Regions from separate parts of the Empedobacter sp. R132-2 genome, predicted to be linked through region 1. Evidence: riboswitches for the same ligand, from Rfam matches in the RefSeq annotation. Region 1 holds a riboswitch; each other region holds the start of a gene.
What was found. Region 1 has a riboswitch for cobalamin ahead of cobT (nicotinate-nucleotide--dimethylbenzimidazole phosphoribosyltransferase). Riboswitches for the same ligand answer to the same signal wherever they lie in the genome.

Region 1 (7,085 bases):
GAGATTTTCCGATCACATTTTTCTTTTTTACTACAAATTCATCACACCATTGATTACTCAAAGTTAGATAATTCATATCCTTATCAAACATTGCAACAGATGCAGGTACATGATTAATAAATGTTTCGAAAATAGCTTTTTGTCGAGCCAACTCTAACGTATAACTTTTTCTCTCATCAATATCCTGAAAAGTTCCAAAAACGCTAACACATTTTCCATTTACGAACTCTGGAATTCCTTTACATCTTACCCAAATTGTTTTTCCTTTTTGGGTAACTATTTGCAACTCCATATCATATCCGATTCCTTTTTCTACCGCATCTCTAAAAGCTTTCTTTATTTTTGGATAACTACTTTTTGCTTCATAAAAATTGAGTGAAGTTTCTACATTTGGTTCATAATCTAGTTCAACTTCATGGATTTTTTTCGTTATATCAGTCCAAATTAATTCTTGCTTAACTAAATCGTATTTCCAACCTCCAACATTGGCAACTTCGTATGTATGATCTAACAATTGACTTGCGCGATTAAGATCTCTTTCCAACAAAGTCCTTTGTGTCATATCAACTGCAGTACTCATTACAACAGGATTTCCCTCGTTATCTTTATCCAAAATATTGCTGTATAACCAATATGTTAACGAACCATCTTTCTTAATCAAGCTCATTAAACCTGAATCTTGCTTATTGTGCGAAATTGTTTCGATATAGGTTTGATATTCTTTTTGATTAGATTTTGGGATTAATTTTTTAAGATCCAAATCTTTCGATTCTTCTTCAGAATAACCTATCGATTCTAAACCTTTTTTGTTAATGGATAAAATATTACCATCCAAATCGTGAATCGTCATTAAACCAAGCGAAGAATTGAAAAAATTTCTAAACTTACGTTCACTGTTTTCTAGTTCCTCCTTTTTAGAGTTTTCAAGTGTAATATCTCGTCCAAATAAGAAAATCTCGTTATCATACGAAGTGTTTAATTTAGTATACCATTCAACCATTTTTTCTTCTTTCGTTTCTATTGAACACATCAAACATTTGAAGTCAATAGAACCTGAATTAGTTTTCAAATCAGCCAAAAACATTTGAACTTTTTTCTTATCCTTTTCCGAAACAAAGTCTAAAAAGTTTTCTGCAATAATTGTCTTTTCATCTTTTATTCCTAAAACCTCTTTAAAAGAAGGATTTATAGATTTTAGAACACCATTAATATCTGCAACTCCAATAAGATTATTAGATATTTTATAGATATTTTGAAAGTAAGAGGCGTCTTTTTTTCGCTTTTTACTAACCAATAATTTGGTGATATTTTTCCCTAGTTGAATCAATAAATTACGTTGTTTTTCGTCCAACGTTCTTGGATGATGATCCTCTACGCACAGGGTTCCCAACGCATATCCATTGTCATCAATCAACGGAACACCAGCATAAAACTTAATATTTGCAGCTTTTACTCCAGCAATATTTTTTGCAGGTTCAAATTTCGTCACATCATCAATCACCAAAATTTCTTCTTCCATTAAAGAAAATTGACAAATAGTTTGTTGACGTGGAACAATATCTACATCTATTCCACAATTTGCTTTAATCACTTGATAATTTTCATCAAAAATAGAAATTAACGCAATTGGCGCATTACAAATCAAACTCGCAGCATTTGCAAAAACCTCCAACTCTTCGTCTTTATCATGTCCTTGCAAATTATAATCGTAAACGGCTTGCAATCTTTGCTTTTCGTTCGTTGGGATGTGAAAATTTTCCATTAAAAATTGATCTTATTTAAAAGGTAAGTAGAGGTGGTTAAAGATAGTACATAAATCCAAATATTCGAAATCAATTATTTCTAAAAATCAAACCAACATTTTTATTCATAAAATCATCTCTATTATAAATCTAAACTTTAAAAATATGAAAATCACAATTCCAACTCCATGCTAAGAAAAATTACGAGATGATAATTTTTGTGCGAAATGTCAACATAAAATTACTGACTTTTCTAACCTCACAAATGACGAAATTTCGAATGAATTTCAGAAAAGCAACGTTCATTGTGGTATTTTTCATCCAAGTCAATTAGGTCTAAATCTTTTTAAGAAAACGATTTCTAATGTCATTATTTTTTCTGCTTTTGGATTAATGAGTACTTCATCAAAAGCTCAAAAACCTAATACAGCTTGTCATGACAATCCATTACCGATCAATAATTCTATAGAAAATGAATCGATTGAATTTAAAATAATTGTTACTAAAAGTTATAACACAAGAATTCAAGAGTTTTCTACTTTCCGATTATTAATTAATGGTGAATTGATAGAACGAACTGTAAAAATTTGTAAAGAATACACCATAAAATCCCATGTTCTAAAAGGTTTGCCAATTGATATTCGACTAGCTTCAATCGAAAAAAACATAGAAATTAATAAAAATTATACAAGCAAAAATCTACCAAAAAAACTAAAATTGAATGGAGCAGATTTCGTAGCGGAAGAAATTATTATGGGAGATATTTCAATAGAACCAACAATACAAGGAATAATTGCTATTAAAAAATAGTTTTTTTGCTTTTATGATTATTTTATTACCTTACTAACACAAAAGGGAATCGAGTGCAAATCTCGAGCTGTCGCGCAACTGTAAGTAGAGAAAAACTATAAGCCAGACCACTTTTTAGATGATGCTTTCGCGATTGAAGCTCAATCAAAACTGCATGTATTTTATTATTTGTTAATTGATTGCACTTGATTTCGAAAGCATTTTTTATTAAAATTTAGTTTAGTATAAAATGCAAAAAGAAGAAATTCAACACATTATTGATCTTAAAACAAAACCGCTTGGAGCCTTAGGTTTATTAGAAAAAATTGCACTTAAAATTGGTTTGGTTCAACAAAAAAAACATTTAGAATTAATCAATCCACATCTGATTGTTTTCGCAAGCGATCACGGAATTGCGCAATCTGGTGTTAGCGCTTATCCTGCGGAAGTTACACCCCAAATGGTTTTTAATTTCCTAAATAATGGGGCAGCAATTAATGTTTTTTGTAATCAAAATGAGATTTATTTAACCATTGTTGATGCTGGTGTAAATTATGATTTCGAGGATTATTCGGTTTTGAAAAATTGTAAAGTAGCCAAATCAACCAAAAATTTCTTGCGCGAATCTGCCATGACCTTGGATCAATTGGAACAATGTTTTGATTATTCGAAGACAATTGTAGACGAAATCGCTCAAAACGGAACAAATATTATTGGTTTTGGCGAAATGGGAATTGGGAACACTTCTTCCGCATCAATGCTTGTACATTATTTGACTGATTTACCTCTTGAACAATGTGTTGGTCGTGGAACAGGTTTGAATGATGAGCAATTACAGAATAAAATCAATATTCTAAATGTAGCGAAGAATACACATGGAAAAATTACTGATCCGAAAGAGATTTTAGCCACTTTTGGCGGTTTTGAAGTTGCGCAAATGACAGCTGCAATGTTATCTGCTTATGAACACAATATGCTGTTGATGATTGATGGTTATATTGCTTCGGCTGCTATTTTAGTTGCGTCGAAATTGAACCCTGAAATTCTAAATAATGCTATTTTTTGTCATCAAAGTGATGAATCTGGACACCAATATTTATTGAATTATTTCAACGAAGAACCAATTCTAAACATCAATTTGCGTGTTGGCGAAGGAACAGGTTGTGCGTTGGCTTATCCAATTATCAAAAGTGCGGTTAACTTTTTTAATGATATGGCAAGTTTCGAATCTGCAGGCGTGAGTAACAAAGAAACTGAAGTGGAATGCTAAAAAAAGAAATCACCTACTTTTTAACAGCTTTGATGTTTTTTACTCGAATTCCAATTCCGTTCAAAATTCCATATAGCAACGAAATTATGAATCAATCACAGAAATATTATGCTGCAATTGGTTTGTTAGTTGGCGCTTTCAATGCATTGATTTATACAATTTGTCAATTTATTTTACCAGTTGATATCGCTATTATTATCACAATTATTGCAAGTGTTTTGCTGACTGGCGCCTTTCACGAAGATGGTTTCACCGATATTTGCGATAGTTTTGGTGGTGGTTATGGCAAAGAAAAAATCTTGACAATTATGAAAGATAGCCGAATTGGCGCTTATGGTGGTATTGGCGTTATCTTATTGTTATTATTGAAATTTACTTCATTGGTTCATATTGCAGAAAATAATTTTCGGTTGATGATTTTCAGTTTGATTGCAGCACATTCGGTTAGTCGTTTTTTTTCTGGAATGATGATTTATACCCACGAATATGTAACAGACATCGACACAAGTAAATCGAAACCGATGGCAAATAAAGCTCTTCCGATAAAAAATCTTGTCATTAGTTTTCTTTTCTGTCTTGTGCCTTTTATTGTTTTTGGCGAATGGAAATTCTTGTTGATTTTACCACTTTGTTACCTAGGAAAAGTTTATTTGGGCTGGTATTTCAAGAAATATATTGGCGGATATACGGGCGATTGCTTGGGAACTGTGCAACAAGTTACCGAAGTTTTGTTTTACCTTGGCGTTTTAATTATATGCAAGTTTCTGTAATTCGACATACAAAAGTTAATGTTCCTTCATCCGTTTGTTACGGACAAACTGATGTGGAACTAGCTGACACTTTTCATCAAGAAGTGGTACAAATTCATACTAAAATTGAAAGCAATTTTGATATAATTTTTTCAAGTCCGTTAAGTCGTTGTCAACGCTTGGCAGAAACTTTCTCGAATGAAATTATTTTTGATGATCGATTAAAAGAATTCAATTTTGGAGATTGGGAAATGAAATCGTGGAACGAAATTCCTTCGGAAGAAATAGAACCTTGGTACGTCGATTTTGTCGAAATTAAAACGCCAAATGGCGAATCGATGCAAGAAATGTCTGCCCGTCTTTTTGATTTTATGAACGAATTAAGAAATACTCAATACGAAAAAGTATTAATTGTTGCGCATGGAGGAATCATTCGTTTAATGTGGTGTTATGTACTACAAATCCCAATCAAAAATGCATTCAAAATACCTATAAATTATGGTGAAATGTTTCAGTTTAATTTAGGAAAAACAAATGAGGAAGATTTTATTTTAAGGAAAGAATAAACTACAAACATTTTATCTTTTCTAACGACTTCCATTCATGTTCGATATTGGTCATCAGAATTGCGTTATCAAACTGAACAGAACCTTTTAGAAAGATTGTTTCATTTTCAAAAAAACTTGATTTCACATGTAAAACTTCCAAAGGTTCTACTCCCCAATTATAGGTTTCGAGTTTTAGACCTTCAAAATTATTTCCATTTGGAGAATAACCGACAGAACCATTCTCGAAGAATTTTGAAACTTCATTCAACGTTTCGAAAATCGAATTCGAATTAAATTCAACAGATTTTTTTGCATCAATTTCAATTCGTGTATCGTCAGAACTCGTGAAATCTAAATGATAATTATCGTTTTCTTCTATAACATTAAACTTCGCAAAATAATGTTTCCCAGGAAAAACTCGACCACCAACAAGCGTATTCAATTTTAGAGAAGTATCTCTCATCGGGATATATACACCTTCTTTTGTCACACCATTTTCTTCCCATTCAACCGCGATTCGATGCGCTGCATTTTCAGAATTCACTCCTACAAAATCAGGTAAACCTTTTGGTTTTATATCTTTTAATCGAATCAAACAGATTCCAGCAATTGCTTTTCCTTTGTACAATTTTGGACGAAAAGGTTGAGGTAAAATCGTCTCAATATAGTGTGATTCTACACAAAAATTGATTAACATTCTACGTTCTATAATACCATAAATTGTAGGGATTTTCATAATTTATTCTTTGTAAGTTGTTTCTTGTATTTTCCAATAATTCAACGTCAAATTATCACTATATTTTAAATAAAGTTTAATTTCTCCATTTTGATCAATTTTACCAATTTTTTCTTGAATTAAATAAACCTCCATTTTATCTAAAATTTCATCAGGCTTACCAATCAATTTATAAACCTCATTTTTTGAAGTTCCATTTGAATTATATGAATCAAATTTTAAAACATTATTAACCAAATCATCCAACATCTTATAACGATAATTTTGTCCGTAAACTCCTTCCTCAAAAGGAATCCATTTATCTGATTCAAACTTTTTCTTAGAATTACAACTCATCACAAGAAGAAAAACACCACAAAAAATAAATAATTTCTCCATAAAATAATTCAATTCCCTAATTTCTCAAAAAAAATCAACAAGTCAAATATTTCAAAATTAATTTATTAGAAAAAAGTTGTAAAATTTATTCGAAAAACACTTGCAAAAGTAATATTAATGACCTTATATTTGCACTCACAACGCGGGAATAGCTCAATTGGTAGAGCGTCAGCCTTCCAAGCTGAATGTTGCGAGTTCGAGTCTCGTTTCCCGCTCTTTGAAATATTAAATTCAAAAATCAAATTTTGCCTTGGTGGTGGAATTGGTAGACACGCAGGACTTAAAATCCTGTGTCCATTAGGACGTGCGGGTTCAAGTCCCGCCTGAGGTACTTTTTAATTTGATTTGAAAATTTACGCGGGAATAGCTCAATTGGTAGAGCGTCAGCCTTCCAAGCTGAATGTTGCGAGTTCGAGTCTCGTTTCCCGCTCTGTAAAAGCCGAAGATTAATCTTCGGCTTTTTTTATTTAGAAAAATTTGATTCCTAAAACATAAAAAAACCTCAAACAATCACGTTTAAGGTTTTACTTTTTTATCTAATCGTTGTCTTATTTCGCTTCTTCAGCCAACATTTGTTTATATTTTTTGCCTTCGATTAATCTTTTTTCTGCCCAAATTGTTCCTCCAGGAATAACTGCTGCGATAAAAAAGATCATAAAAATTTTCCAAGACCAATTGTATTTTTCTTTCAATAAATAAACCAATATAATATAAGCTATAAACAATCCTCCGTGTACGCGTCCTGCGTATGTTACCCATGTCGGATCTTCCCAAATATATTTCATTGGCATTGCGATAAAAAACAAAACTATCGCAGAAATAGCTTCTAAATATCCAGTAATTTTAAATAATTTCAACATTCATCTTAAATTT
Region 2 (7,085 bases), on a different contig from region 1:
TTAAATCTTAACTTTAAAATCGGTTATCAATTTTAAACAAAACATGAAAAAAATAATTTTAACGACAATTTGTTTGGCTGTCTCACAAGTTAATTTTGCACAAAAAATTTCAACGAATGATTATGAAGTTAAAACAACTTTAGCTGACTTTAATCTAAAAGGAAAGGTTGAAAAAGTGACTTCAAACGCAACAAATGCAAAAGGAAACACCACAACTTTACCTTTTTTAGAAAATGAATTTTACAATCAAATTTCATTAGAATTTAATTCAAAAGGTTTGTTAACAAAACGAACAAATTATTTGGATTATCAAGGAAAATTAGCTGTTTATAACTATGTTAATTACGACTACAATAACTCAAATTTAATTGATAAACAAACGAATACAGTTATTAACAATGGTGAAGATCCAAAACGAGTTGCTTCGGACAAAAACTTCGTTTATGACAATAAAAATCAGTTGATAAACTTGACAGAAAAAATCGAAGGGAAATCGTCAAAATCTAATTATGAAACGATTTTTAATTATTCGAATAAGTTGGATAAAATCACAACAAAAGTGGAAGGTTCTACGATTAGTGAAAATAATTTGACGTATAACAAAAATGGTTTATTGGTTTTGGATGAAATAACTTCTTTTGATGGAAAAAAAGGACGAAAATCGTATTATATTTATGATAAAGAAACGCCTATTTTTCAGGAAGAAATTGCTGGAAATTCGAGCAAAATAATGTTTTTTGAGAATGGAAATATTTCTAAATTACAATCATTTCACGCCAATAAAACGTTAGCCTATCAAGCTGATTTCGATTCGAAAAATGAAATTGTCAACTTTAAAAAACAATCCTTCCGAAATGGACAAGTAGTTTTAACTTCTTATCAAGTTTCGTATGAATATGATTCGAAAAATAATTGGATAAAAGCCTCTATTTCAACTAATGGAGAATTGAAATATGTTGTAAAACGAACGATAAATTATTATTAAAACACAAAAGGTTGAGCGTTGCTCAACCTTTCTTCACAAATAAATAACACTACACTACTTAAGTCATAAAAGTAGGATGTTAAGCTTAAATCGCTTTTGGCGTATATATTTTTCTTAATTCTTTTGTCGCCGCAACCATTTCAATCAAAGCTTTTTCGGTTTCTTCCCAATGACGCGTTTTTAGTCCACAATCAGGATTCACCCATAATTGATCTGCCGGAATAACTTTTGCCGCTTTCTCTATCAAATCAACCATTTCTTCTTTCGACGGAACTCGAGGCGAATGAATATCATAAACTCCAGGTCCGATATCATTTGGATAATTGAAATCTGAAAAAGCATTTAATAATTCCATTTGGCTTCTCGAACATTCAATTGTAATAACATCCGCATCTAAATCAGCAATATTTTGAATAATATCGTTGAATTCTGAATAACACATATGCGTATGAATTTGAGTAGAATCATCAACATTACTTGAAGCTAATTTGAACGAATCAACCGTCCATTTCAAATAATTTTGCCATTCATCTTTTCTCAATGGTAAACCTTCTCGAATTGCAGGTTCATCAATCTGAATAATTTTAATTCCAGCTTTTTCTAAATCTGAAACTTCATCACGAATCGCCAATGCAATTTGTTTACACGTCGTAGATCTTGGTTGATCATCGCGAACAAAAGACCATTGCAAAATCGTAACTGGACCAGTCAACATTCCTTTTACTTTTTGTTCTGTGATAGATTGCGCATATTTCGACCAATAAACCGTCATTGGAACTGGGCGATAAACATCACCAAAAATAATAGGCGGTTTTACACAACGCGTTCCATAACTCTGAACCCAACCATTTTTAGAGAAGACAAATCCGGCTAATTTTTCACCAAAATATTCCACCATATCGTTGCGCTCATATTCACCATGCACCAAAACATCAATGCCAATTTCCTCTTGCCACTCTATCGTACGCTTGGTTTCTTGTTTCAATAAAGTATCATATTCTTCGGCAGATAATTCTCCTTTTTTATATTTCGCACGCCAACTTCTCACCTCTTGTGTTTGTGGAAAAGATCCGATTGTTGTCGTTGGGAAAGGCGGAAGATTCAATACATTTTGTTGCACAATTTTTCGTTGTCCAAAACTATTTGTACGATTATAATCTTCATCTTTTATTGCATTTACTCGTTCTTTAACTTGAGTTTGATGAATTAATTGAGAATTTTTTCTATTATTAATAGAGAATTGATTCGCTTCATATTGTTGAATCAATTTTTCGTCATTCGGGTTTGAAAAATAATTTTTTAAGAAAGCAACTTCTTCTAATTTTTGCTTCGCAAATGCAAACCAATCTTTGATTGTTGTCGGAAGATTTTTTTCGTTTGTTTCTAAATCTAAATCACAAGGCGAATGTAATAATGAACAAGATGTTGAAATAATAACACGTTTTTCTCCAATTTTGTTCACAACTTTTTCTATGGTTGAAAGCGATTTTTGAAAATCATTTTTCCAAATATTTCGACCATCAACTAAACCTAAAGAAAGTTTTAATTGAGAAGGAATTAGATTCAATATTTCATCGATTTGATTTTCGTCACGAACCAAATCAAGATGCAAAATATCAATTGGTAAATTGATTGCTAAAGCTGTATTATCTTTCAATCCATCAAAATAAGTTGCGACCTGAATTGTAAGTTGAGGAAATTCTTTTCTTATTTTTTTGTAAACTTCTTGATAAGCTGTTTTCGATTTTTCGTCTAAATCTAAAGCTAAAAAAGGTTCGTCGAACTGAATTGTATTTGCTCCATGATTGATTAAATCATGAATAATTTCAAAGTAAACTGGCAATAAATTCTGAATTAAATCAATTCGATCAAATCCCTCTTCTTTTTCTTTTCCTAATAATAAATACGTAATCGGTCCAATTAAAACAGTTTTTGGATTAAAACCTTCTTTTTTTGCAGCGATAAATTCGTTTACAATTGAGTTTGAGAAATATTTAAATTCTTGATTTTTTACAAATTCCGGAACGATATAATGATAGTTGGTATCAAACCATTTTGTCATTTCCATCGCTGTAATATCTAAATTATCTTTTTGATAACCTCTTGCCATCGCAAAATACAAGTCTAATTCTGTGTTCTTTTTATTTAACGCAACCGTATTGAAACGCGCTGGAATTGCACCAACTGATAACGTAGAATCTAAAACTTGATCATAAAAAGAAAAGTCATTACACGGAATTAAATCAATTCCGGCAGCTTGTTGCAATACCCAATTTTGTTTGGTAATTGTACGGCTTGTTTGCAATAAAGCTTGTAGTTCAATTTTACCTGCCCAATAGTTTTCGCAGGCTTTTTTTAGTTCACGGTTAGCGCCAATTCTTGGATAACCTAAAATTTGTGTTTGCATTTTGATTGTTTTTTAATGTTCAAAAACACAAACGCGAGTTGATAAATAGTAAACCTATTGTGACAGACTGACTTCAAATCGCGAAAGTATCATCTTTTGTTTCTATTGGTAATCTGACTTGTAATTTGCATTACTTACAGTTGCGCGACAGCTCGTGATTCTCACACGATTCCCCAATAATTTGTTGTTTATTTCTTTACAAATGTAACAAGACAAAATAAACGATTGTAAAACTTGAAAAAATAAGATTATACAACTTATTATTAATATTTTTACAAAACAAAACACTTAAACAACGATAAAATATCGTGTTGAAAAGAATATTATTTGGATGGAAACATTAGATCAAACCGATTTAGAATTATTAAGAATTCTACAAAAAGATTCGAAATTGACAGTAAAAGCAATTGCTGCTTTAGTTAATTTATCTCCTTCACCCGTTTTTGAACGTATAAAAAGGTTGGAACAACAAGGTTATATCAAAAATTATAGAGCGGTTTTGGATGCAGAAAAGCTGAACAAAGGCTTTATGGTTTTTTGCAGCATTAAGCTAAAACAACATGATCGCACGATTGGGAATAAACTTGTGGAAGATATTTTGTTGATTGATGAAGTGGTGGAATGTTATAATATTTCGGGCGAATATGATTTTATCTTAAAAGTACAAGTTTTGGATATGAAGCAATATCAAGATTTTGTTTTCAATAAATTGGGCGCTTTAGAAAGCATCGGGAGTACGCACAGCTCTTTTGTGATGGCTGAAATAAAAAATACGTACGGAATCAATATTTAAAAAAAAAAACAAAAGGTTGAGCAATGCTCAACCTTTTTTCCACAAATAAATAACACACTACTTTTTGATTACCTTGAAAGTAGAATTGTTAACTTTTATGATGTAAACACCTTTTGGTAAAGAGGAAACATCTAATTGATTTTTCCCTTTTTGAAGTGTTTTCTCTGTCATTTTAGTTCCTGTAATAGCGAAAATTTCGGCTTTTGAAGCTTCATTTGTTTCAATAAACAATACATTATTAACAGGATTTGGATAAACATTTACAACAGATTTAGCTAAATCACTTGTTCCTAAAACAGCTGATGAAATTGTGATGTTTTGTGAAACAACTTTTCCATTCGAATTGAAAGAAATTTTGATTTTAGCTGTTCCATTTTTTAATGGATTAATGACTAATTCTTCCTTATCATTAATCGAAATTTCAGCGACATCATCATTTTCAATGATTTCTAAATCTTTTACAATTGCTGCTGATAAATTATCTAAATCAGAAACTTTATCTTTCAAATCAATTGTTGTTGCTGTATTGATATGATAAGTCGTCTCTAAATCATTGATAATTGGTGCTGCATTATCTGGAAAAACAGGCATTGAAGGAAACCAATAATACTCACTTAATTTCACAGATTTTTTAAGACTTCCGTTATCAGAAAATCTATGAACAAAATTAATTTGCGAATTAGTTCCCCAACCTGAACCAATAGTAGTTAATACTAGTTCGTTTGTCAATGGATCAATCCTTAAACCTGCTCCATAATATGTTTCCTTTGGTGTCGTATCTTGACCAGGAATTTCTATAAAAGTTTCTTCAAATTTATTATTTGTTACATCGTATTTCACAACATTGATTCCTGATAGAAAATAAATACTATTATCTTGTGTTGAAGAACAAAAAGTACCAGCATTCCAAGCAGAAGGAGTTGGAACTGTTTTCGTAGGAATAGCAATTTCTGTAGTTTCTAAAGTCGTAGGATTTATTTTGACTAATTTTTTAGATAAAGCTCCCCATACATTTCCATCTTTAGATTGCACAACTGAAATAAAACTTCCAGCAATCGTTTGTTTTATTTGATGTGTTTTTGGGTCGATAACTAAAATTCCTCCAGTACTTGAAACAGCAAAAACAAATTTAGATGTACGAATCATATTTCCTACTTGACCAACTTTAGAAGTTCCATCAATCAGAGAACCAATTTTTAAATTCTCAATATCAAAAAGATAAATTCCTTTTGCAGATCCTATATAACCTTTTTTACTATTAATCCCAAGAAAACTTCTACCATCAGCACCAATTGTTTCGAAACTTGCTTTTTTCTGTAATGTTTTCGAATCTGCAACAACTAAACGATTTCCTTGTTTCGAAACAATTTAAAAATTATCGCCATATATTGTTCCATATTGAGAAGTTACACCAAATTCTTCACCAGGATTAACTGTTTTATAAACATTATAATCAACCGAATCATTTGCATTAATAAAATTAATTGATCCATTTGCTTTACCAAATCAATCTTCATTCACAATAAAAACGCCGTTTGTGTATTCTTTTGTTTGTGCAAAACTTGTTTGAATTGCAGCTATTGTAAAAATCGAAAGTAAAAATTTCTTCATGTATTGTTTTTTTAGAAATCCGAAACCATCATCCAAAAATGACAGCCTCGGATAAAAATATTTAGAATGTTAGATTATTGAATTTTTTCTACTTTTAGTTTATCCATTGTAAAGTATAATGCTGTGTTTGCTCCCCAATCTCCTACATCTGTAGTTTCTAAAAAGAACATTAAATATTTAACTTCTCCTAAAGCAGAAAGATCCACATCTTGCCAATTTGTTGAAATATTATTTATTCCATTTCTAAAATCAACAAAATAATGAGTTACAGGTTTTTCTGTAGTCAATTGTTTATTTGCTGAAACACCATAAATATGAATCGCGAAATAATCTCCTTTTACAAACTTTCTTGCATATGCATCACCATTCAGAATCCCATAATAAGACCAAGGGCTTATTGCTAATTTTACATTTTTTGCTTTGTATTTATTAGCTGTATCAGTAATTTCTACTACACTCGAAAATCTGTCAATCTTAACTTCTTCTCCATATTTCAAAACTTTCTCAGATGGTTTGTGATCAGCGAAAGAGACTAAAAATGGTGTTCCTTGTCCATCTGCACCACCTTTTGCCATTGTACCCCATTGATTATCTAACCAACCGCCTTCTTTATCTATTTGATCAGAATTGTCATTACTATTAGAAACCGTGAATCCCATCCATGTTAAATACTCTGGCCAAGCTGTATGTTTAAACTTGAAAATACCTGAAGTTAATTCAGCGTCTTCTGTATAAGTACCTTCCCAAATTTTTCCTCCGGCTGTAGTAGTTCCTTTTGTTAAATCAAACTTTGATAAATCTAAGGTTTCATATTTTTGTTGATCTACTAATTCAGTATTGTCGTCATCATTATTACAAGAAGTCAATAAAAAGATTGATGATGTAGCAAATAAGAAATTAAAGAATAGTTTCTTTGTAAAATTAAAATTCATTTTATTTAGTTTTGTTATATTATAAATGCAAATCATAAGCTCCTGCAACTTCTGTTGAGATTTCGCCTAACCAACCTGCTTCTTGATTTGTTGCTGTGTAAACTTTGATAAAATCGATTCCCATTAACTTAACTGGATTACCATTTTTATCAACAGCCCAATCGATATCAATGTTTGAATCTTCGCTATTATTTGGTGCATTATCTACATAACCATAAGCCAATTGTTTACCAGTCCAAATACCATTTTTCTCTGTATAATTGCTTTCCAAAAGTGTACCTGAGAATTTTAACTGATTCTGCCCAAACCAAATTGGATAATATGGTTGTTTATGAAACGTATTTTTCGCTTTAAAAC
Region 3 (7,085 bases), on a different contig from region 1:
CGACATTGTAATATCCAGAACCAAAAATCTCGATTGCTTTCACAATATTATTGAATTTTGGTACTTTATTTAATTGCTCTAATGTTTCGTAAATCCCTTCTTGATCTTTTGTTAAAGCTTCAGGACGATTTTCTGCCCAAAACTGATTATCTTTTTCGTTAAGCGCAGCTTTTGCTGGATCTAATTTCTCGTAATAAAAAGCTTCGGGATGTGTTGTATCGAAATCGTAATTGTAATAATTCACCGTTTTATGCGCAAAAATTCCTTTCGCACTTTCCTTTTTACTCAACAACGACATATCCAACATCGCATATTCTTTTTTCGGATAGAAAATAGAATCGTTTGGAATATCATATTCTAGATTCATGAAAATATTACGCACAAAATTCACGTTCATTTCTTTCGTCGTTTCCATCACAACCTCTTTCACCGCATAAGCATCTTTCGAAATATATAATTCTCCTTTAAATGTCAATTCACCTTCGCGACGTGGATAATATTTGATTCGATAAGATTCTATTCCATCTACATCAATAGTATCTTTCAATTCGTAATCATAAACCGCGAAACCATCTGTAGCAATTGGACTCACAAATTTGATATCCAAAATATTGACACGATTATCATAAATATCAATATCACGGAAAAGATTTTTTACCGTAGAAGCCACCACTTCATTTTTCTCGAAACCTGATGTTTTATTTGCAATTAATTCTCGACGTTCTTTTGTAGAAGGTTTATTAATTCCTGCAACATTGTAAATTGACTCATTCAAGAAAGCTGGTAAATATGTTTTTCCATTAATAGAAGAAGTATCTACTTTCTCGAAAACAAACTCCATTCCTTTAAAAATCTTACGTTTCATAAAAGTTGAATCGATATTACTAATATCAAATTGCAACTTTTCGTATTCATCATATTGATAATGTGGCGCTAATTTTAGCCCATTTTTCTTTTTACGCTTCCATACTTCACGCAAAATAGCATAAGCTGGATTTTCTTTCTTTTTAGGACGTTTTTTCTTTGCCGAAACAACCGCAGTTTGTAAATCTACCGTTCCGCCATCTTCTTCTGAAGTATTGTCTTCTGTTAAAAATAATTGAGCAATAAAATTATAATCGATTTTATTTTCGATAACATAATCAGAAGTTTCGTATCCATTTTTTGATACGACAATTTTATTTGTATTCGAACTAGATTCGATATAAAAAGTACCATCAGAGTTTGATGTTGCACTTACTTTAAGTTCTGGTAAACGAATATCTGCGTAAGGAATAGGCTTCTGAGTTTCAGAATCGATTACCTTTCCTTGAATTTTTACTTGCGCGTGCACAGACGCTAAAACAACTATAAAAAAAGCTGTTATATAACTTTTCATCAATAAGATTTGGTTAAAAAAAAATAAAGTCTAGCAAAATGTATGCTAGACTTTACAAATATAGTTTATAAATCTTAATTATTTATACATCACAGCTTTTACAGCTTCAACTACATCTTTTGCATTAGGAATCCAAGTCTCATACAAGTTTGGAGCATAAGGCGCTGATGTATCTTTTGTTGTGATACGTTTGATTGGTGCATCTAAATAATCGAATGCTTTTTGTTGAACCATATACGTAATTTCTGAAGCAACTGAAGCGAAAGGCCAAGCTTCTTCTAAAACTACTAAACGATTTGTTTTCTTAACAGATTTGAAAATTGTATCGTAATCTAATGGACGAACTGTACGTAAGTCAATTACTTCTACAGAAATTCCTTCTTTAGCTAATTCATCAGCAGCAATGTAAGCTTGCTTAATGATTTTCCCGAAAGAAACTAACGTTACATCTGTACCTTCACGTTTGATTTCTGCTTTACCAATTTCGATTGTGTATTCTTCATCTGGCATTTCCATTTTATCTCCATACATCTGTTCAGATTCCATGAAAATTACTGGATCGTTATCACGAATTGCAGATTTTAATAAACCTTTTGCATCATAAGGATTTGAAGGAACAATTACTTTAAGACCTGGTACATTTGCATACCAATTCTCAAAAGCTTGTGAGTGTGTTGCACCTAATTGTCCTGCAGAAGCAGTAGGTCCTCTAAATACAATTGGACAGTTGAATTGTCCTCCTGACATTTGATAAATTTTTGCAGCGTTATTGATAATTTGGTCAATAGACACTAATGAGAAGTTGAATGTCATGTATTCTACGATTGGGCGACATCCCGTCATTGTAGATCCAATTGCGATTCCAGAAAAACCAGCCTCTGCGATTGGCGCATCAATTACACGTTCTGCTCCAAATTCGTCTAACATTCCTTTCGAAGCTTTGTACGCTCCGTTGTATTCTGCTACTTCTTCTCCAATTAAAAATATAGATTCATCGCGACGCATTTCTTCACTCATTGCCTCTGCGATTACTTCTCTAAATGTTTTTATAGCCATTTTATGCGATTTCGTTCTTTATTATATTTTTTCCTAAAGCAAATGTAATAAAAAACTTGCGAATTATTTAAAACGAATTCATTCAATAAAAAATCCCAAAATAATCTAAAGTTATTTTGGGATCGAAAAATAGTTGAAAAAGAATGTAATCTCTGTTTTTAGAACCAGCCTTTGTGACCTTTTACATAAGTTTCATCAAACTCTTCATCAGATTTTGTTAAATACATAATTCCTTCGATTAATCCAATAAGTCCTCCTGCTCCACATGTCACAAGACCAATAATTAATTGAATAACACCTTCTTTAGTGTAGCCTAAATAAAATTTGTGAACTCCTAAAGTTCCTAATACTATCGCTAAAATTCCGGCAATAAGTTTTTTCTCTGATTTGTACGGTTGATTGTTTTCCATAATTTTTAAAGTTTAACTAAATAATTGTTTTTGTTGGTTACAAATTTAATTTGTCCATCTTTCTTAAAAATCACTAGATATAATGATTTTGAATATTGTACAAATAAAATAAATCTGATCTTAATTTAAGGTTAACGATTTAACAATCTACTTTTTATAAAATCAATTGCTTTTCTTTACATTTGCATAAAATGGTGCTCAACGAGTGAGTTAAAAGGGAATTTGGTTCAATTCCAAAACTGTCCCCGCAACTGTAAATTCTAACATACTTTTTGTAAAAGAATAAGTCAGGAAACCTGCCATTGCTAACAAATTAATAGAAAATGTTTTCGGAGGAAAAACAGATTTTAATATGAAAAAACTTTTTCTTTGTTTTAATCTTATCGCTGGAATTGCTTTTGCACAGACGGATACCATCAATTTGAAACCTTTGATTTTGAACGATGCTTTTCTTAAAAATCATTACAAATCTCAAAGTATTATCAAACTTAATGATAGTATTTTAGAGCAAAATCCTAATCAACTGACGCAAGTTTTACAAGAGCAAACGCCAATTTATTTTAAAGAAAATGGACGAGGAATGGTTTCTTCACCTTCGTTTCGAGGAACTTTAGCTTCGCACACAGCCGTAATTTGGAACGGAATTAATGTCAATTCGCAAACAACAGGACAAACGGATTTTAATTTATTTGCAAGTAATTCGTTTGACGGAATTTTAGTGAAACCAGGCGGCGGAAGTATTGCGTATGGAACAGGTTCTATCGGCGGTACAATTCATTTGTTGAATAAATTTGAGTATGACAAAGGTTTACAGCAAAAAATAAATTTAGGATACGGAAGTTACGATACATGGTCGGGAAAATATCAATTGAAATATAGTACAGAAAAATTTAGTTCTTCAATCGATTACGAACGAAATCAATCTGATAATGATTATAAAATTCCGAATCACATGAAGAAGAATTTGAATGGAAAATATTATTTCAATACAATTAATGGAAATTTTGGCTATAAAATTAATCCTGAACACGAATTGAAACTTTATTCAATGTTCAATTTTGGAAAGCGCGAATTTCCTTTGGTTGACATTGGTTCAACGCCTTCTGGATACGAAAATCAGGATTACCGTTTGATGACAGAATGGAATTTCAATCCAAATGAAAAGTGGCAATCGCAGTTAAAATTGGCATATATCCGAGAAGAAAACAGTTATTTCAACAATATTCACAAATCTTATTCGGACGATTTACAGGTGGATAATTATGTTTTAAAATATTATCTGAATCATCAATTGACTAATAATTTCGAGCTTTCATTTTTATCTGAAGCTAATTATAATCAAGGAAGTGGAAATAATTTGAATAAAAGCGATCAAAACTCAATCAATTTTGCCTTAATCGCGAAGCATAAATTATCAGATGTTTTGGAATACGAAGCGAGTATTCGTCAAGATTTTTCTGATACGTACCAAAATCCATTTATTTATTCATTGGGTTTTAATTTTCGTCCGATTCATTCGTATCAATTGAGAGGAAATGTTTCGAAAAATTTCAGAAATCCAACCTACAATGATTTATTTTGGAAAACTGGTGGAAATCCAGATTTGAAATCAGAATCAGCTTATCAATTTGAACTTGGAAATGATTTTATCAACAAAAATTTAAACATTCAAACCAATATTTTTTATAATAAGTTGAGTGATATGATTCAATGGATTCCGAGTTCGCAAAACACTTCTTATTGGGTTCCTGTGAACATCAACAAAGCTGAAACCTATGGTTTTGAAATAATTGGAAGCTACAAATGGAATGCATTTAGTTTCAATACAACTTATGCATACACCAAAACAAAAGATAAATTTAAAAATAAGGAATTGATGTATTCCCCAAATCATAAATGGACGGCGAGCGCACAATACACTTACAAACGTTTATCTGCTTTTGTACAAAATATTTATACAAGTAAAGTTTTTACCGATTCGGAAGAAGAAAGAACACTTGATGGTTTTTGGCTAACGAATTTAGGTTTAAATTTTACGATTTCACCACTTTATAGCGTTTCTATGAGTGTGAATAATGTGTTTAACCAAGAATATCAAACGCAAGAAAATCGTTGGCAACCCGGCACAAATTATAACATACAAATACAAATAAAATTTTAAAAAACTATGACTAAATTTAAATCAATCGCACTTATAGCCTTGGCAGGAGTATTTTTACAATCTTGTTCAAATGACGATGATGGGCCAAATAATGATCCTGAAAAAGGAAACTAGTCGAAAGGAGTTTTTATTTTGAATGAAGGAGGTTTCAATTCAGCTAACGCAGAAATCACTTATTTTGATCCAACAAAAGATGTAAGTACAACAAATCCTATTCAAGAAATTTTCAAGACTGCGAACGCTGGTGCACAATTGGGTTCTGTAGGACAAAGCATGTATTTCAAAGGAAACAAAGCTTATATTGTTCTTAATGTTTCTAATAAAGTAGAAGTTGTAGACAACACAACTTTCAAAAAAATTAGTACAATTCCATCATCAGATAATATGAGCAACCCTCGTTATATCGTTTCTGATGATCAATTTTTGTATATCTCAAACTGGGGAGATCCTAATGTAACGACAGATGATTTTATTGCAAAATACAAAATCAGTGATTTAACATTTGTAGAAAAATATAAAGTAGATGAAGGTCCAGAAAAAATGATTCTTGACAATAACAAACTTTATGTTGCACAAAAAGGTGGCTGGGGAACAGGTAAAACAGTTACAATTATTGACCTTAAAACAAATGATAAAAAAAGTATAAATGTTGGTGATGTTCCGACAGATTTAACAATTCAAAACGGAAATTTATTTGTGCTTTCTCAAGGTGTTAATTGGGGAACTACTACAAAAGGAAAATTGGTTCGTTATAATTTAACTTCAGAAGATAAATTAGAAATGAATTTTCCTGATGGACAACATCCTAATTTCTTAGTTGCGGAGAATAGTAAATTGTATTACATCGTTAATAATTCTGTTTATTCTATGGCTACAAATGCAACAGCTTTGCCTACAAAAGCAGATTACATAACAGGTGCTGATAGTGTATATGGTTTCTATGTAAAAGGTGATACTTTTTATGTTTTAGACGCAAAAGATTACAATTCTAATGGACGATTATTAATTCAGAATGCACAAGGAGGTCTTAAAAATCCAGCAATTACAACTGGAGTTTCACCAAATTCTGTTTACATCAAATAATATTTCCTGAAAAATCAACATAAAAAAATCTGAAGTTTAAACTTCAGATTTTTTTATGTTTTTCATTTTGAAAATTGTTTGTGAATTAAACCCTACAATCGCGAGTAAAATCAAACTATAACCGATCATTTGCATTGGAGAAACGGCTTCTTTGTAATAGAAAATTGCTAAAACAAAATTCATAATTGGATTCAAATAAATTAAAATTCCAACAGTTGAAGAGTCAATTCCTTTTAAAGCAAAATTGTTTAAGAACATTGGAATGATAGTGAACAAAATCACAATCATCATGATACATTGATAGAAAATTGTTTCGGTCGGAATTGGTCCTGAAAAGATGAAAACCAATGGTAACATCAGAATGGCTACAATTAATAATTGTGTCATCAACAAATTGAAACTATCAAAAACATTCAAACTTCTCTGAATAATGATATAGAGTGCAAATGTACACGCTACAATCAAACTATAAACCAAGTCTATAAGATGACCTATAGAAAGAACCAAACATGCTAAAAAACTAATACCAACTGCAATCCATTTTATTTTGGTCAAATGTTCTTTCAGAATAATGAAAGCCAAAACGGTGGTGATAATCGGACAAACCAAGTATGACAGCGACGCAGCTTGCACACTAATATGATTCATCACGATAATAAACATCAACCAATTTGTCATCAAAACCAATGATCCGCCAACAATTAAACTTCCTAATTCTTTCTGTTTCTTTTTATCAAATGATTTAAACAAATCAAAATCAGCTTTCATCTTATTGCGTCGAAATCCAACATTAATGACCACTAAAAAGAAAACGGAAACGTACAATCTAAAAAATAGAATATCCAAAGGTGGATAACCAGCGATTGGTTTCAATCCGAAACTGAAAAATCCCCACATAAAGTAGGTTATAATGGCTGCTATGATATATTTTGATTGATTCATAAAAGAGGCGTCAATTTGTACAAATGTATCGAATATCCAATTTGGAAATGATTAT

Region 2: it holds a riboswitch for cobalamin, as region 1 does, so the genes downstream of both, metE (5-methyltetrahydropteroyltriglutamate--homocysteine S-methyltransferase) here and cobT (nicotinate-nucleotide--dimethylbenzimidazole phosphoribosyltransferase) in region 1, are expected to answer to the same signal.
Region 3: it holds a riboswitch for cobalamin, as region 1 does, so the genes downstream of both, HXZ69_RS05260 (TonB-dependent receptor plug domain-containing protein) here and cobT (nicotinate-nucleotide--dimethylbenzimidazole phosphoribosyltransferase) in region 1, are expected to answer to the same signal.

What each region holds. Positions count from the first base shown of each region.
Region 1 is NZ_JACAGG010000001.1:243,009-250,093, forward strand. Features, by position in the region: gene HXZ69_RS01215 (response regulator) at 1-1,762, opposite strand, end outside; gene HXZ69_RS01220 (hypothetical protein) at 2,136-2,552, shown strand; cobalamin riboswitch at 2,561-2,682, shown strand; gene cobT (nicotinate-nucleotide--dimethylbenzimidazole phosphoribosyltransferase) at 2,782-3,801, shown strand; gene HXZ69_RS01230 (adenosylcobinamide-GDP ribazoletransferase) at 3,795-4,571, shown strand; gene cobC (alpha-ribazole phosphatase) at 4,556-5,116, shown strand; gene HXZ69_RS01240 (DUF2071 domain-containing protein) at 5,118-5,834, opposite strand; gene HXZ69_RS01245 (hypothetical protein) at 5,838-6,212, opposite strand; tRNA gene HXZ69_RS01250 (tRNA-Gly) at 6,355-6,427, shown strand; tRNA gene HXZ69_RS01255 (tRNA-Leu) at 6,460-6,543, shown strand; tRNA gene HXZ69_RS01260 (tRNA-Gly) at 6,570-6,642, shown strand; gene HXZ69_RS01265 (DUF3817 domain-containing protein) at 6,761-7,072, opposite strand.
Region 2 is NZ_JACAGG010000003.1:186,139-193,223, forward strand. Features, by position in the region: gene HXZ69_RS03680 (hypothetical protein) at 1-36, shown strand, start outside; gene HXZ69_RS03685 (hypothetical protein) at 44-985, shown strand; gene metE (5-methyltetrahydropteroyltriglutamate--homocysteine S-methyltransferase) at 1,071-3,392, opposite strand; cobalamin riboswitch at 3,479-3,614, opposite strand; gene HXZ69_RS03695 (Lrp/AsnC family transcriptional regulator) at 3,724-4,185, shown strand; gene HXZ69_RS15295 (T9SS type A sorting domain-containing protein) at 4,243-4,776, opposite strand; partial or broken gene HXZ69_RS15300 (DUF5074 domain-containing protein) at 4,777-5,679, opposite strand; gene HXZ69_RS03705 (DUF4465 domain-containing protein) at 5,871-6,728, opposite strand; gene HXZ69_RS03710 (PKD-like domain-containing protein) at 6,748-7,085, opposite strand, start outside.
Region 3 is NZ_JACAGG010000006.1:65,227-72,311, forward strand. Features, by position in the region: gene HXZ69_RS05245 (DUF5686 family protein) at 1-1,378, opposite strand, end outside; gene HXZ69_RS05250 (pyruvate dehydrogenase complex E1 component subunit beta) at 1,457-2,434, opposite strand; gene HXZ69_RS05255 (TM2 domain-containing protein) at 2,593-2,844, opposite strand; cobalamin riboswitch at 3,020-3,162, shown strand; gene HXZ69_RS05260 (TonB-dependent receptor plug domain-containing protein) at 3,197-5,005, shown strand; gene HXZ69_RS05265 (YncE family protein) at 5,135-6,088, shown strand; gene HXZ69_RS05270 (EamA family transporter) at 6,125-7,030, opposite strand.